DNA from 3 places in the Streptomyces sp. SudanB52_2052 genome. Region 3 is predicted to be linked to each of the others. Evidence: riboswitches for the same ligand, from Rfam matches in the RefSeq annotation. Region 3 holds a riboswitch; each other region holds the start of a gene.
What was found. Region 3 has a riboswitch for cyclic di-AMP ahead of ACSUPV_RS24260 (transglycosylase family protein). Riboswitches for the same ligand answer to the same signal wherever they lie in the genome.
Positions count from the first base shown of each region.

Region 1: it holds a riboswitch for cyclic di-AMP, as region 3 does, so the genes downstream of both, ACSUPV_RS21565 (M23 family metallopeptidase) here and ACSUPV_RS24260 (transglycosylase family protein) in region 3, are expected to answer to the same signal.
Region 2: it holds a riboswitch for cyclic di-AMP, as region 3 does, so the genes downstream of both, ACSUPV_RS16625 (transglycosylase SLT domain-containing protein) here and ACSUPV_RS24260 (transglycosylase family protein) in region 3, are expected to answer to the same signal.

Region 1 is NZ_OZ186796.1:4,854,899-4,860,168, forward strand. It holds gene ACSUPV_RS21545 (dihydrofolate reductase family protein) at 1-55, shown strand, start outside; gene ACSUPV_RS21550 (hypothetical protein) at 157-372, shown strand; gene ACSUPV_RS21555 (alginate lyase family protein) at 333-1,379, shown strand; tRNA gene ACSUPV_RS21560 (tRNA-Met) at 1,434-1,507, shown strand; cyclic di-AMP (ydaO/yuaA leader) riboswitch at 1,797-1,953, shown strand; gene ACSUPV_RS21565 (M23 family metallopeptidase) at 1,965-2,996, shown strand; gene ACSUPV_RS21570 (aldo/keto reductase) at 3,248-4,192, shown strand; gene ACSUPV_RS21575 (PrsW family intramembrane metalloprotease) at 4,236-5,270, opposite strand, start outside.
Region 2 is NZ_OZ186796.1:3,769,294-3,774,563, reverse strand. It holds gene ACSUPV_RS16635 (GNAT family N-acetyltransferase) at 1-559, opposite strand, end outside; gene ACSUPV_RS16630 (Cof-type HAD-IIB family hydrolase) at 746-1,594, shown strand; gene ACSUPV_RS16625 (transglycosylase SLT domain-containing protein) at 1,558-2,322, opposite strand; cyclic di-AMP (ydaO/yuaA leader) riboswitch at 2,326-2,504, opposite strand; gene ACSUPV_RS16620 (polyprenyl synthetase family protein) at 3,008-4,018, shown strand; gene ACSUPV_RS16615 (LolA family protein) at 4,252-5,270, shown strand, end outside.
Region 3 is NZ_OZ186796.1:5,413,433-5,418,702, forward strand. It holds gene ACSUPV_RS24245 (nucleoside triphosphate pyrophosphohydrolase) at 1-551, shown strand, start outside; gene ACSUPV_RS24250 (cytochrome P450 family protein) at 598-1,884, shown strand; gene ACSUPV_RS24255 (transglycosylase family protein) at 2,066-3,043, shown strand; cyclic di-AMP (ydaO/yuaA leader) riboswitch at 3,272-3,438, shown strand; gene ACSUPV_RS24260 (transglycosylase family protein) at 3,443-4,129, shown strand; gene eno (phosphopyruvate hydratase) at 4,416-5,270, shown strand, end outside.

The DNA of each region.
Region 1 (5,270 bases), 560 kb from region 3:
CCTGCCCGAGCACGAGGAGCGGGCCAAGGCCCCGAACCGCCACCTGTCGCCCTGAGTGCGGGCCGATCGGCCCCACAGATCCTGCGCCCGTGCCGCCTCCGGGTCACGCTGCCTCAAAGCCCTTACGACAGAGCGGAGGCAGTGGGCATGCGCGCGATGGGGAGACGACCTTCGGCGGCGTTCCTGCTCGTGCCTCTGCTCACCGCGCTCGCCCTCCTCGTCTCCTCCTGCGGGTCCGCCGGTCCGGACGCCCGCACCATGGGCCCGGCCCTGCCCGCCGACGCCCCCTTCACCCACCCGGCGTCCTCGTCGACAGGGCCCAGCTGGACGCCGTGCGGGAGCACGTCACCGCCGGGAGGCAGCCCTGGCTGAAGGCGTACCTCGACATGCGGGACAGCAGATACGGCTCGTACCGGCACCGGGCGAAGCCGTACGGGACCGTCGTCCGCCCGGACGGTGACCCGGAGGGACGCGGCTGCGCGGAGGAGCGCGCGGACGCCCTGGCCGCCTACACGCAGGCCCTCCTCTTCAGCGTCACCGGCCGGCGGCAGCACGCCGAGAAGGCCCGGCAGATCATGGACGCCTGGTCGGGCACGCCGCGCCGGCACACCGGGGCGAACGCCGTGGTGCAGGCCGACTGGACCGGGTCGGTCTGGGCCCGGGCCGGGGAGATCGTCCGGCACACGCGCGGCGGGCGCTGGCCCGCCGCTCGGGTCCAGCGCTTCGAGGGCATGCTGCGCACCGCCCATCTCCCCGAAGTCGCCGCGACGGACCCGGACTTCACCGGGTCCTGGGACCTGGTGGCGACCGACGCGGTCATCACCATCGCCGTCTTCCTCGACGACCACCGGGCCTTCGGCCACGCACTGGAGCGCTTCCGGGAGCGCGTGCCTGCCTACTTCCACCTGGAGCAGGACGGACCCGCGCCGCTGACCGTGCCGGGCTCCGGCGTCGCCACGCCGCGGCGGATGACGGCGTACTGGCCCGGGCAGGCCACGTACCGGGACGGCGTCGCCCAGGAGACCTGCCGCTCCTTCCGGCACGTCGGCGTCTCCCTCGCCGCCACCGCCCACATCGCCGAGACGGCCTGGCACCAGGGCGTCGACCTCTACGGCGAGGTCAAGGACCGGCTGACGGCCGCGCTCGCCCTGCACGCCCGGCACGAGCTGGGCGCACGCGCACCCGCGTGGCTGTGCGGCGGCCGTGTCGAGCGGAACCTCGGGCCCCATCTGGAGGTCGCCCTCAACCACTTGGAGGGCCGCCTCGGCGCGTCCGTCCCGGCCGCCCGCAAGCCGGCCGTACGGACCCGGCCGGCCGGCACCGACGGCCTGTTCACCGCCTGGGAGACCCTCACCCACGCGGGCCGCCCGGGCGGCTGAGCAGCGGGTGTGCGCGAGCTGTCCCGCGGATGGCGTACACTGGTGTCACAACGACGCGGGGTGGAGCAGCTCGGTAGCTCGCTGGGCTCATAACCCAGAGGTCGCAGGTTCAAATCCTGTCCCCGCTACTGAAGGCCGAGGGCCGGAATCCGAAAGGGTTCCGGCCCTCGGTGCATTTCCCGAAACCTCCCTCACTGTCGGTGAGCGAACCACGTCACTCCGCATAACAACTGACACACCGTCAGAACTCAGTAGTCACTTGCGAGGCGGCCAACTCGCCCGATTTGGGCCGGTCGTGACAGGTAAGTCCGCGCGAAAAAGGTTAATGATCAAGCGGAATCGCTGGAATACACACCGCGCCTCCATTAACGTTCGATAACGCAGCGCGGTCGTCCCAGCCGTCACAGAAGGCGGCTCCGTGCGCACGCGCCGAATCCCGAAAGGGAACCGGGGAACCACCACTTGGGGTGAATCGGGCGAATATCGCCGTGGAAGCACGGTTGGTATACGCGCGTAGGAGACCTTCCTGCTCCGAACCCGTCAGCTAACCCGGTAGGCGAGAAGGAAGGAAAGGAGTACGCCCACGTGGCGTCCAACCGGCCTGCCCCCGCGGCCCCGTTCGCGCAGAACCAGCGCGACACCGAAACCTTCGGCTACGGCGGTCAGCGCCCCGACGAGGGCCCGTTCCAGGAGTGGAACCCCACCGCGGAGTCCATCCGTCCCGTCCGCGGCCGGCATCGCGTCACCAAGCAGCGCGGCGGAGGACTCGCCCGCAGCTCCACCGTCCTGGGCGTCGGCGTCATAGCCGCCGTGGGCGCCGGCGGCATGGCCAGCGCCCAGACCGGCAAGCCGCCGGTGTCGATCTCCGTGCCGGACCTTCCCTCGGTGGGTTCCCTCATCTCGGACGACGACACCCCCCAGGGCTCCGCGACTCCGCTCAGCAGCCTCGGCACCGCCACGGCGGACACCGAGCAGGGCGGCGCCGGCGCCGGTGAGGCGCTGCGCGCCCGGATCATGGCCCAGGTCGAGCACCAGCAGGACCAGATCGAGACCAAGGCCGCCGAGGAAGCCGCGGCCGCCGCCGAGAAGGCCGCCAAGGAAGCCGCCGCCAAGGCGGAGGAGGAGGCCAAGGCCAAGGCCGCCGAGGCCAAGCGCAAGGCGGAGGAGGAGGCCCGGAAGAAGGCCGAGGCCGAGCGGCTCGCCGCCCTCGCCAAGCAGTACACGCTGCCCACCTCCTCGTACACCATCACCTCGACCTTCGGCCAGGCCGGCGCCTACTGGTCCTCCGGCTACCACACCGGCCTGGACTTCGCCGCGCCCACGGGTACCCCCATCAAGGCGGTGCACAGCGGCACCATCACCGAGGCCGGCTGGAACGGGTCGTACGGCTACAAGACCGTCCTCACCCTCGATGACGGCACGGAGATCTGGTACGCGCACCAGTCCTCCATCGGCGTCAGCGTCGGCCAGAAGGTCAACACGGGCGACGTCATCGGCCGCGTGGGCGCCACCGGCAACGTCACCGGCGCCCACCTCCACCTCGAGGTCCACTCCGGCGGATCCAGCAGCGGGATCGACCCGCTGGCCTGGCTGCGCGGCAAGGGGCTCACCCCCTGACGGGCGACCGCCCCTCGAACACCGGTGGTTTCCGCTTCTCCTGAGCACCGGCGGCCTTGATGACGACCCCCCGACGTCAGGGCTGCCGGTTTCCGGCGGGCGGCGGTGCCGGCGGGTGGGGCGCGCGAGGTGTCCGCCCGGTGTTCACGGGGGCTGCGCGTCCGCCTTCTGGGGAGCTTCGCGTCCGCGTTTACGGGAGCTTTGCGTCCGCCGTGGAATGAGCGGCTTCCGCACGGGCGTTGACACGGAGCATGACTTCTCTGCGCAAACTCGGCTCCTCCGACCTCGAGGTCTTCCCGCTCGCCCTCGGCGGCAACGTCTTCGGCTGGACCGCCGACGAGGACCAGTCGTTCGCCGTCCTCGACGCCTACACGGCCGCCGGCGGCAACTTCGTCGACACCGCCGACGTCTACTCGGCCTGGGCCGAGGGCAACCAGGGCGGTGAGTCCGAGACCGTCCTCGGCAAGTGGCTCCGGGCGCGCGGCAACCGCGCGGATGTCGTCGTCGCCACGAAGGTCAGCCAGCACCCCGAGTTCCAGGGCCTGTCCGCCGCCAACATCAAGGCCGCCGCCGACGCCTCCCTGCGCCGCCTCGGCACCGACTACATCGACCTCTACTACACGCACTACGACCGGCCCGACGTGCCGGTGGACGAGATCATCGGCGCCCTCGACGAACTCGTGAAGGCCGGGAAGGTGCGGCACATCGCCGCCTCCAACATCTCGGCGGAGCGGCTGCGGGCGTCCCTGGAGTTCTCCGACCGCGAGGGGCTCGCCCGGTATGTGGCCCTCCAGCCCCACTACAACCTGGTCTCCCGCGACACCTACGAGGGCGAGCTCCAGGACCTCGCCGAGCGGACCGGGCTCGCGGCCGTCCCGTATTACGCGCTCGCGTCCGGCTTCCTCACGGGCAAGTACCGGCCCGGTACGACCGTCGACAGCGCGCGGGCGGGGGGCGCGGCCAAGCACCTGGAGACCGAGCGGGGGCGGCGGGTGCTCGACGCCCTGGACGAGGTCGCCGGGGCGCATGACGTCCCCGTGGCCACGGTGGCTCTGGCCTGGCTCGCCGCGCAGCCGACGGTGGCGGCTCCGATCGCCTCCGCGCGGACGGTGGAGCAGCTGCCCGCGCTGCTGGGAGTGGGCGAGCTGACGCTCTCGGACGCGGAGGTGGAACGACTCACGGAGGCTTCCGCCTGAGGCGGGTCGTCGGGCTGCGGGGCCTGGGGCGGGTCGTCGGGCTCTAGGAGCGGTAGGGGTTGTACGCGGGGTACGGCGTCGGCTGGTGGCCGTAGCCGTACGCCCCGTACACCGGCCAGGGCGGGGCCGCCACCGGGACCGGCGGGGCCGTGATCCGGGCCGCGTGATCCAGCGCGGGGCGGGCCGTCTCCCGGCGCCGCCACAGTTCGTCGAGGAGTTCCCGCTCCCGGACGACGAAGTCGGCGCCGGCCCGGCCGCGGCGGGCCCGGTGCCGCAGGAACGCCAGGGACGTCGCGTACGCCTCGTACCGCGTCACCTCCCGCGCCGCGGCCTTCCCGGCGTGCCGGCGGGCGTACTGGCGGGCGATCCGCCGGGCCCGCATCGAGCCGAGCGCGTACGGCTCCGCCGGGGTCAGCCACCCGGCCACGGCGTACGCGGGCAGCTCCTCCCGCACGGTCCTGAGCTCCCGCTGCCGCGTCCAGATCACCAGCCAGGTCAGCAGCCCGAAAATGGGCACCATGAACGCCGCGTAGACGGCGAAGAAGCCGTACTCCCCGAACGCCGACGAGCCGTTCCACATCGCGTGCATGCCCATCGCGAGCAGTAGCCCGGAGAGCGGGACGCCGACGCGGCGGACAGGCCCGCGGTCCGCCGAGAGCGCGGCGATGCCGAAGCCGATGCCGGTCAGGACGGTGAAGAGCGGGTGCGCGAACGGCGACATGACGATGCGCACGAAGAAGGTCGCCGCCGTGACGGAGGCGATGCCGGTGTGACCGGCGAGCTGGTCGGTGCCGAAGGCGGTGCCCAGGTAGAGGATGTTCTCCGTGAACGCGAAGCCGGTGGCGGTGACACCGGCTATGACGACTCCGTCGACGATGCCGGTGAAGTCGCGGCGGCGGAAGAGGAAGACCAGTAAGACGGCCGCCGCCTTGGCCGACTCCTCCACCACGGGGGCTATGACGGTCGCGCCGAGGGTGTCCGCGCCGGCCGGGTCCGCGGTCGCCGTCGCTATCCATCTCGTCGCGAAGCTGTTGGCGACGATCGCTATCAGCGCCGCCGCGCAGGCGCCCCAGGCGAA
Region 2 (5,270 bases), 1.6 Mb from region 3:
CCATGAGCGTGCGCAGCGCGGCGGGGTCCCGCTCGTCGAACACGAACCGCACCTCGCCGACCTGCCGGCCCAGCCTGCGCTCCTTGGCCAGGGTGGTCTTCAGGAACTTCGGCGACTGGGCACGCAGCGCCGACTCGTACGTCTCGTAGCCCTTCTCCACGTCGACCACGTAGGTGGCGTGCTCCTCCGCCGCGTACCGGACGAACAGCCGCTGCTCGGCCTCCAGGTTGTCGAAGGCGAAGCTCGACAGCGCGCAGGCCCGCAGCAGTTCACCGGTCTCCAGGGCCAGCCCCGGCCGCAGGATCGCCCCCTGGACGTCCGAGACGCCGAGTCCGATCGCCCTGCCCTGCCCCAACGGCCCGCGCTCGTACGGCAGGAACCCGGCGGGCTCCCGCCCCTCGTACACGACCGCGACCCGGGCCTGCGGCCTCACCCGGCCGACGGCGGCGGTGAACTCCGGTTCCATGAAAGGGTTGCGCGGCGCCTCCGAGGCGGCGCGCAGCGCGCGCCAGCACTCCCTCTCCCCCTCGCCGAGTTCCCCGGGCCCCGCCACGCGAATGCGCCCACTGCTCAACCTGACCCCCCGATCAAGTCCCCCCTGGACACTTGGAAGGTACCGCCCGAGACGGCCCCGACGGTAGGTAGCGGACCATGTTGTTGCCAACTGGTGCAGACGCCTTCAACCGGGCAATCGGCGTGCGCCGCGCGATGAAACGAAGGGGCGGGCTGTCCGTATTCTCTGATCATGGCCGCACCCATCTCATATTCACTCATCGCCACCGACCTGGACGGAACGCTGCTGCGCGGCGACGACACCCTCTCCGACCGGTCTCTCGCCGCGCTCGCGCGGGTGGCGGACGCCGGTGCCCAGCACCTCGTGGTGACGGGCCGGCCGGCACCGAGAGTGCAGCCGCTCCTGGACGACCTCCGCTGCACGGGGCTCGCGGTGTGCGGGCAGGGCGCGCAGGTGTACGACGCCGGCGCGGACCGGCTGCTGTGGTCCATCACCCTGGACCGGGAACTGGCGGAGACCGCCCTCGGCAAGATCGAGGCCGAGGTGGGGCAGGTGTACGCGGCGGTCGACCAGGACGGGGTCGACGGGCTCACGCTGATCGAGCCGGGCTACCTCATGCCGCACCCGACCCTGCCCGCGGTACGGGTCGACCGGCGCGACGAGCTGTGGGGCGAGCCCATCAGCAAGGTGCTGCTGCGCCACCCCTACCTGACGGACGACGAGTTGGCGGCGACGGCCCGCTCGGTGGTCGGCTCACTGGCGACGGTGACGATGTCGGGGCCGGGCACGGTCGAGCTCCAGCCGTGCGGGGTCACCAAGGCGACGGGCCTGGCGCTGGCCGCCGAGCACCTGGGGCTGCGGCCGGCGGACACCATCGCCTTCGGCGACATGCCCAACGACATCCCGATGTTCGACTGGGCCGCCCACGGCGTCGCGATGGCCAACGCCCATCCCGAACTGAAGGCCGTCGCCGACGAGGTCACGCTGTCGAACGAGGACGACGGCATCGCCGTCGTCCTCGAGCGACTGCTGGGCGGGGCGGTTCAGTACGGGCCGAAGACGTTGTCGATCGAGCCGTAGCGGTCGGCCGCGTAGTTGCAGGCCGCCGTGATGTTGGCGACGGGGTCGAACGGGTCGTAGGGGGTGCCGGGCACGTGGTAGGCGGCGAAGGTCGGGTCGATGACCTGGAGCAGGCCCTTGGAGGGCGTGCCCTTGGCGGCGTTGGAGTCCCAGTTGTTGATCGCCTGGGGGTTGCCGGACGACTCGCGCATGATGTTGCGGTAGATGCCGTCGTACGACCCAGGGATGCCCTTCTGGGCCATGATGTCCAGCGCCTCGCGGATCCAGCCGTCGAGGTTGTTCGCGTAGGTCTTCGCGGCGGCCGGGGTGGCCTTGGCGACGCCACCGGCCGGCTTGGCCGGGGCGGACGACTGCGTCGCCTTCTTCTTGGCGGCCGCCTTCGTCGTCGCCACCTTCAGCTTCAGGCCCGGGTGGATCAGCCGCGGGTCGTCGCCGACGACGGCGCGGTTGTCCTTGTAGAGCTGCTTCCAGCCGCCCGATACGTCGTACTTGTCCGCGATGCGGTAGAGCGTGTCGCCCTTGGTCACGGTGTACGTGAGGGACTTGGCGGGCTGGGCCGCCTGGGGTGCGGTCTGGGCGGCGGGGGCGCTCTGGGCCGGCTGGGCGGCGCCGGCCTGCGTCGCGCCGAGCAGCGGGAGGGTCAGGGCCGCTCCACCGGTGCCGACGGCGACGACACCTCGGGTGAGCGGGCTGGTTCTGGGCCGACGGTGCTTACCTCGTCCGGGCATGGCGATGTTCCTCTCCGGCGCCTGCGAGGTGAGCTGTCGGGTTCGGGCCGGGAGGTGCCCGGCCGCGCACGGCGCTGTGCTGCCGTGCGCGGCTTCACCCCGAGCCGTTCCACGTCGTGGACCGGCGACTTACCTGGGTCCCCCGCTCCTGCCCTGCGTGAGTGAGTCGGTGTGTGTGGGGAGTCCGGGCGGCGGCAGGATTCGGCGTCCGCCGGACAGGCCCGGAACGTATGCGAGAGCACATGTCGGGAACAAGCACCGGAGTCACACATTGCGCCGATCGACCTTGGTCAGGGGTGTTTGGACCCCTTGATCCTTTGCTGGAGCCAAGCCTCAACTGGCGTGTTGCGGAAGGAGGTACGAGCAGGTGCCGGGAGACGGCCGTCGACGGGGTGAAGTGACTCAACTCACTGATCACGAGCCGGAGCACAATGTCCCGCAAGGGGAATTTGCTTCATCAATACGGCAAATCGTGCATAGACCGCAACTTCCCGGAAAGTCGATAAATGTCTGCTCTTATGAGCTGATCGAAAACATAGAGGTCGTGATCGGATACCGCCCGGCCTGTAACCATGGGCGCTGGCGGTGATCGAAACGTGACCGGATACGCTGACTCGAGTGATGGCAGCGACCTATCGACAATCCGTGTGATCACCGGCAGACACCAGCAGACAGGAGACCCCTCGTGACCGACGTCGGGCCGTTCGGGCTGAGCGTGCGGGACCAGGCTCTGGAAGCCGATGTCCAGGCCGGGTTGGCGGCTGTCGAGGAAGGCTTGCTCGAGGCCACCAAGAGTGAGGTGCCCTTCATCACGGAGGCCGCCCAGCACCTGGTGCGGGCCGGCGGCAAGCGGTTCCGGCCGCTGCTCGTGATGCTCTCCGCCCAGTTCGGTGACCGGTACGCACCCGGGATCGTGCCCTCGGCCGTCGTCGTGGAGCTGACCCACCTCGCCACGCTGTACCACGACGACGTGATGGACGAGGCCGCCGTGCGCCGCGGCGTCGCGAGCGCGAACGCCCGCTGGGGCAACTCCGTCGCGGTCCTCACCGGCGACTTCCTCTTCGCCCGTGCCTCGCACATCCTGGCCGACCTCGGGCCCGAGGCCGTGCGGGTGCAGGCCGAGGCGTTCGAGCGGCTGGTGACCGGGCAGATCCTGGAGACGGCCGGTCCGCAGGACGGCCGGGACCCGGTCGAGCACTACCTGGACGTGCTGGGGGGCAAGACGGGCTCGCTGGTGGCGGTCTCCTGCCGGTTCGGCGCGATGATGTCCGGCGCCGACGAGACGGTGGTGGACGTCCTGACCCAGTACGGCGAGCGGCTCGGCGTCGCCTTCCAGCTCGCGGACGACGTCCTGGACATCGCCTCCGACTCCCACGAGTCCGGCAAGACGCCCGGCACCGACCTGCGCGAGGGCATCCCCACGCTCCCGGTGCTGCGGCTGCGCGAGCGGGCGGCCCGGCTCGGGCTCGCCGACGACATCGCCCTGTGCGAGCTGCTGGACTCCGACCTCACCGACGACGCCCGGCACGCCGAGGCCCTGCGCCTGCTGCGCGCCCACCCGGCGCTGGAGCAGGCCCGCCGGGACACCGTCCGCTACGCCGAGGACGCCCGCTCGGCGCTGGCCCCGCTGCCCGAATGCGCCGCGAAGACGGCACTCGTGGAGCTGTGCGACGCGGTGGTGCACCGGGCCGGCTAGCCCGGGGCTCCCCGCACGACCCCTACGGGTCGGGGGGGGAAGCCGCCCCCTCGTGTCATACCGCAGCAGTACGTGGAGTTGAGCCCGGGGTCTGACGTATCTCCCTGGCCGATTTGGTCAGATGGAAACCACGGAAAACACCACTCCTCACCTGTTCGGGTGAGAATGGCGGCTCAGGGACGAGTGCGTGGACGACACGGACAGCCGCCGCCGACCACGGAGGTAGGGCACACATGGCACCGTACGCATCCGACGACAACACGACCGCCGGGGAGGTCGACGAGCAGCGCTCCGGGCGGCGCAAAGCCGCTCGGTACGTCGTCCCGGTCACGGTGATGGGGGTGGCCGCCGCGACGATCGGCCTGGTCCCCGCGCTCGCCGACTCCGGCGACCCCGACCTCCCGAAGATCACCGCACAGCAGCTCATCGAGAAGATCGCCAAGTCGGACGTCGAGCAGCTCTCCGGCACGGTCAAGATCAGCACGGACCTCGGCCTGCCGAACCTCGGCGGCCTGGAGTCCAGCCTGATGTCCGGCGCCGCCGGCGGAGGCGAGGACGGTTCCTCCGCCGACCCGACGGCCAAGCTCACCGAACTGGCCTCCGGCACGCACACGCTGCGCGTCGCCGCCGACGGCCCCGAGAAGCAGAAGCTGTCGCTGCTGGAGAACGCCGCGGAGTACAGCCTCATCCACAACGGCAAGGACGTCTGGGGCTACGACAGCAAGTCCAACGAGGTCTACCACGGCACCGTCTCGCAGAGCGCGAAGGACGACCGGGCGCAGCAGCCGCCGGCCCTGCCGAAGGACTTCGCCGAGGAGGCCCTGAAGGCCGCCGACGACACGACCTCCGTGACCGTGGACGGTACCGCCCAGGTCGCCGGCCGGGACGCCTACAAGCTGCTCATCAAGCCCAAGCAGTCCGGCTCGACGGTCGGCGCGATCACCGTGGCCGTGGACTCCGAGACCGGCCTGCCGCTGAAGTTCACGCTGACCCCGGCGGGCGGCGGCTCCGCCGTCGTCGACGCGGGCTTCACGCAGGTCAGTTTCGCCGAGCCGGCCGCGTCGACCTTCGACTTCACGCCGCCCAAGGGCGCGAAGGTCACCGAGGAGAAGGACGCCGGCGAGAACTCCGGCAAGGACGCCGGCAAGGGCTTCGGCGAAGGCCTCGGGATGGACTTCGGCAAGGGCGAGGCACGCGAGCACGCCCCGAAGTCCAAGGAGGCCCCCGGCAAGGGCCCCGAGGGCATGAAGAC
Region 3 (5,270 bases):
CCTGGTCGTCCCAGCAGACCCACAAGGGCCTCGCCAAGTACGGCATCGAGGAGGCGTACGAACTCGTCGAGGCGATCGAGGAGGGCGACCGAGACGAGCTGCGCGAGGAGCTCGGTGACGTCCTGCTCCAGGTCGTCTTCCACGCCCGCATCGCCGAGGAGGACCTGGACGCCCCCTTCTCCATCGACGACGTGGCCGGCGGCATCGTCGCCAAGCTGATCCACCGCCACCCGCACGTCTTCGGCGACGCGACGGCCACCACTCCCGAGGAGGTCAAGGAGCACTGGCTGCGCACCAAGGCGGTCGAGAAGCAGCGCTCCTCGATCACCGAGGGCATCCCGCTCGGCCAGCCCGGCCTGGCCCTCGCCGCCAAGCTCGCGTCCCGGGCCCGCACCGCCGGCCTGGACATACCGCTCCCGCCCGTCGAAGGCATCGGCTACGACCTGCTGGCCCTGGCGGTCCGCGCCGAGGCCGAGGGCGTGGACCCGGAGGCAGCCCTGAGAGCGGCGGCCCGCGCCTACCGGGACGCGATCAGGGAGACCGAGGGCTGAGCCGACCGGACAGGGGGAGCGGCGGCGGGCCGGATACGGTCGGGGGGTGACCGACCAGCCCCAGCCCCGCACGCCCACGACCGCCCCGGCTCCCGCCCCCGACCTGTTCACCTGGGAGTTCGCGAGCGACCCCTACCCCGCCTACGCCTGGCTCCGTGAGCACGCCCCCGTCCACCGGACGCGGCTGCCCAGTGGTGTGGAGGCCTGGCTGGTCACGCGGTACGCCGACGCCAAGCAGACCCTCGCCGACAACCGGCTCTCCAAGAACCCGGCGCACCACGACGAACCCGCGCACGCCAAGGGCAAGACGGGGATCCCCGGTGAGCGCAAGGCCGAGTTGATGACGCACCTGCTCAACATCGACCCGCCGGACCACACCCGGCTGCGGCGGCTCGTGTCCAAGGCGTTCACGCCCCGCCGGGTCGCCGAGTTCGCGCCGCGCGTGCAGGAGCTGACCGACGGCCTCATCGACGGGTTCGCGCGGCAGGGGTCCGCCGACCTGATCCACGAGTTCGCCTTCCCCCTCCCCATCTACGCCATCTGCGACCTGCTCGGCGTGCCCCGCGAGGACCAGGACGACTTCCGGGACTGGGCGGGCATGATGATCCGCCACCAGGGCGGGCCCCGGGGCGGTGTCGCGCGGTCCGTGAAGAAGATGCGCGGCTACCTCGCCGACCTCATCCACCGCAAGCGGGAGGTCCTGCCCGCCGAACCCGCCCCCGGCGAGGACCTCATCTCCGGTCTCATCCGCGCCTCCGACCACGGTGAGCACCTCACCGAGAACGAGGCCGCCGCCATGGCGTTCATCCTGCTGTTCGCCGGCTTCGAGACCACGGTCAACCTCATCGGCAACGGCACGTACGCCCTGCTCACCCACCCTGAGCAGCGTGCCCGCCTCCAGGCCTCCCTGGCCGCCGGGGAAACCGGCCTGCTGGAGACCGGCGTCGAGGAACTCCTGCGCTACGACGGCCCCGTCGAGCTCGCCACCTGGCGGTTCGCCACGCAGCCGCTCACGATCGGCGGGCAGCACATCGGCGCGGGCGACCCGGTCCTCGTCGTCCTGGCCGCCGCGGACCGGGACCCGGAGCGGTTCGCCGACCCGGACATGCTCGACCTCTCCCGCCGCGACAACCAGCACCTCGGCTACGGCCACGGCATCCACTACTGCCTCGGCGCCCCGCTCGCCCGCCTGGAGGGCCAGACCGCGCTCGCCACCCTCCTCACCCGCCTCCCGGACCTCCGGCTGGCGGCGGATCCGGCCGACCTGAGGTGGCGCGGCGGCCTCATCATGCGCGGGCTGCGCACCCTGCCGGTGGAGTTCACACCGGCGTGACGGCCCGCCCTCACCAGCGGGGCGACCGATTAAACATGACACGCCGTCAGACCTGTGATCTTCACGTGATCTACGCGGCATGAACTTGTGACAAGTGATCGTCTGCCGATACGTTCACCCATCAGCGCGGCCCGGGCCTCTGTGCCGCGCCGGTCACTGCTGTCTCGCGAAAGGTCTCCGTATGCTCTCCGGGAACGGTCGGCACCGTCGCCCCCGCCAGGCTCCGGCTCTCCTCGTCGCGGCCGGAGTGACCGGCTCCGCCATCGCGATCCCGCTCCTCGGGGCCTCCGGTGCCAGTGCGGCCGACGGCACGACCTGGGACCGGGTCGCGGACTGCGAGACCGGCGGCGCCTGGAGCCAGAACAGCGGCAACGGCTACTACGGCGGCCTCGCGCTGTCCCAGGAGGACTGGGAGAAGCACGGCGGCCTCGAATACGCCGCGAGCGCCGACCTGGCCAGCCGCTCCCAGCAGATAGCCGTGGCCGAGAGAATCCTCGCCGACCAGGGCGTCGGCGCGTGGCGCACCTGCGGACTGCTCTCCGGCCTTCAGCAGGACTCGAAGTCGGACACATCAGACTCTTCCGACTCTTCCGACTCTTCCGGGTCTTCCGAGTCCTCTGGCTCCTCCGGCTCGTCCGATCCGACCGACTCGCCGGGACTGCTCGACTCCTCCGAGTCGGCTCCCTCGTCGACCCCTTCCTCATCCCCGGAGGACGAACCGGCCGACTCCGACAAGTCATCCGATTTCGGGGACTCCGCGCCGCAGAGCCGGGAGCCCGACAGCTCCCCCTCGGCCACGTCCGGGAGTGGCGAGTCCGACAACTCGCTGCAGGACGGCACCTCTTCGGCGCTGACCGGCACCGGCTCGGGCCGCCACCGCGGCCCCAGCGCCGACGAGAACGCCGAGCCCACGAACGGCCGTACGAACGAGTCCACGGGCCGGCACGCCTCGCGCGGCGACGACACCTGCCGCGACGCCGCGGACGGCTCCTACACCGTCCGAGCCGGCGACAGCCTCTGGTCCATCGCCGACTCCCTTGACCTCAGCGGCGGATGGCACGCGCTCTACGCCGGCAACAAGGACGCCGTCGGCACCGACCCGAACCTCATCCGCCCCGGTCAGAGGCTCACGGTTGGGGCCGAAGCGGACGAGAAGTAGCCGGTGGGACAGAGCGGAAGCGGCGGCGGAAGTCGCCTCGAAACCGCGCGAGTTCGCGTCATGTTTCGCGGTGAATGTCCCGTATAAGTGCGGTGAGAGATAGATCTCAGAAGCCCTGATCGTCTTTGAAATTCCGCCGATCGCGTGTCTACGGTCATGACCGCTCGCCACCGCGAGCCCCGGCTGCCGCAACGCCGAATCCTGCCAGCGGCCGCACGGGAACAGTCGTCGCGTCAAGCGCCGTAGGCAGGAGCGGGGGACCCAAGGTAGGTGCCCGACCGGCTTGTTGCGCCGGTAGGGCTTGGGGTGAAGCCGCGTCCCGGGAGGGGCGCGGCCGGGCAACTCAACCGGCCCGAACCCGACAGCTCACCTCGCAGGCGTCGGTGAGGGGATCCATCCATGCTGTTTTCCGGCAAGGGCAAGCACCGTCGTCCGTCCAAGGCCACTCGCGCCATCGCCGTCGCCGGTGTCACCGGCGCCGCCGTCGCCGCCCCGCTGATGGCGGCCGGCAACGCCTCCGCCGCCACCGCCTCCGAGTGGGACGCCGTGGCCCAGTGCGAGTCCGGCGGCAACTGGTCCATCAACACCGGCAACGGCTACTACGGCGGCCTGCAGTTCTCCGCCTCCACCTGGGCCGGCTACGGCGGCACCAAGTACGCCTCCACCGCCGACCAGGCCACCAAGGCCCAGCAGATCGAGATCGCCGAGAAGGTCCTCGCGGGCCAGGGCAAGGGTGCCTGGCCGGTCTGCGGCAAGGGCCTGTCGAGCGCCGGCTACACCGGTGGCGGTTCGTCCAGCGACTCCGGCAGCTCCGCGCAGCAGAGCACCGAGACCCGCGAGACCCAGCAGCAGCCGGCCTCCCGCTCCGACGAGCGCCCGGCCGCCAAGAAGACCGTCACCACCCCGACCGGCAAGAAGGTCAAGAAGGGCGACGGCGAGTACAAGGTCGTCAAGGGTGACACCCTCAGCTCCATCGCCGCGGAGAAGAAGGTCAAGGGCGGCTGGGAGAAGCTCTACGAGCTGAACAAGGACATCGTCGAGGACGCCAACCTCATCTACCCGGGCCAGCAGCTGCACCTGAAGTAAGCAGCGGCCCGCCCGTCCCCACGGGCACGGCCCACCCCCGTCCCCACGGGCTCCCCGCCCCGGCGCGTGTTCCCCCGTACGCGCCGGGGCGGGGTTTTTTCTGCCGGGCTTTGCGCTTCGGCTTTGTTCCGTTCGGAAACAATTTACTCTCGGTTCTGTCCATGGGGTGGGCGACCCGGTGGCCGATCGCCCGGAGCCGGTTAGGCTCATGTCGCGAGCCACCGGCCCGCACCCCGCCGGGTCCACGCGACCCGCGTCACCGCGTCACATGAAGAAGGAGATGCTCGTGCCGTCCATCGACGTCGTCGTAGCCCGGGAAATCCTGGACTCCCGAGGCAACCCCACGGTCGAGGTCGAGGTCGGCCTCGACGACGGCAGCACCGGTCGTGCCGCCGTCCCGTCCGGCGCCTCCACGGGCGCCTTCGAGGCCATCGAGCTCCGCGACGGCGACTCGAACCGCTACCTCGGCAAGGGCGTGGAGAAGGCCGTCCTCGCGGTCATCGAGCAGATCGGCCCGGAGCTCGTCGGCTACGACGCCACCGAGCAGCGCCTGATCGACCAGGCCATGTTCGACCTGGACGCCACCGACAACAAGGGCTCCCTCGGCGCCAACGCCATCCTCGGCGTCTCGCTGGCCGTCGCCCACGCCGCCTCCGAGGCGTCCGACCTGCCGCTGTTCCGCTACCTGGGCGGCCCGAACGCGCACCTGCTGCCGGTGCCGATGATGAACATCCTGAACGGCGGCTCGCACGCCGACTCCAACGTGGACATCCAGGAGTTCATGATCGCCCCGATCGGCGCGGAGTCCTTCTCCGAGGCCCTGCGCTGGGGCGCCGAGGTCTACCACACGCTGAAGAAGGTCCTGAAGAGCAAGGGCCTGGCCACCGGCCTCGGCGACGAGGGCGGCTTCGCCCCGAACCTCGGCTCCAACCGCGAGGCCCTCGACCTCATCCTCGAGGCCATCAAGGAGGCCGGCTACACCCCCGGCGAGCAGATCGCCCTGGCGCTCGACGTCGCCGCGTCCGAGTTCTACAAGGACGGCTCCTACACCTTCGAGGGCAAGAGCCGCTCGGCCGCCGAGATGACCGAGTACTACGCCGAGCTGGTCGAGGCGTACCCGCTGGTCTCCATCGAGGACCCG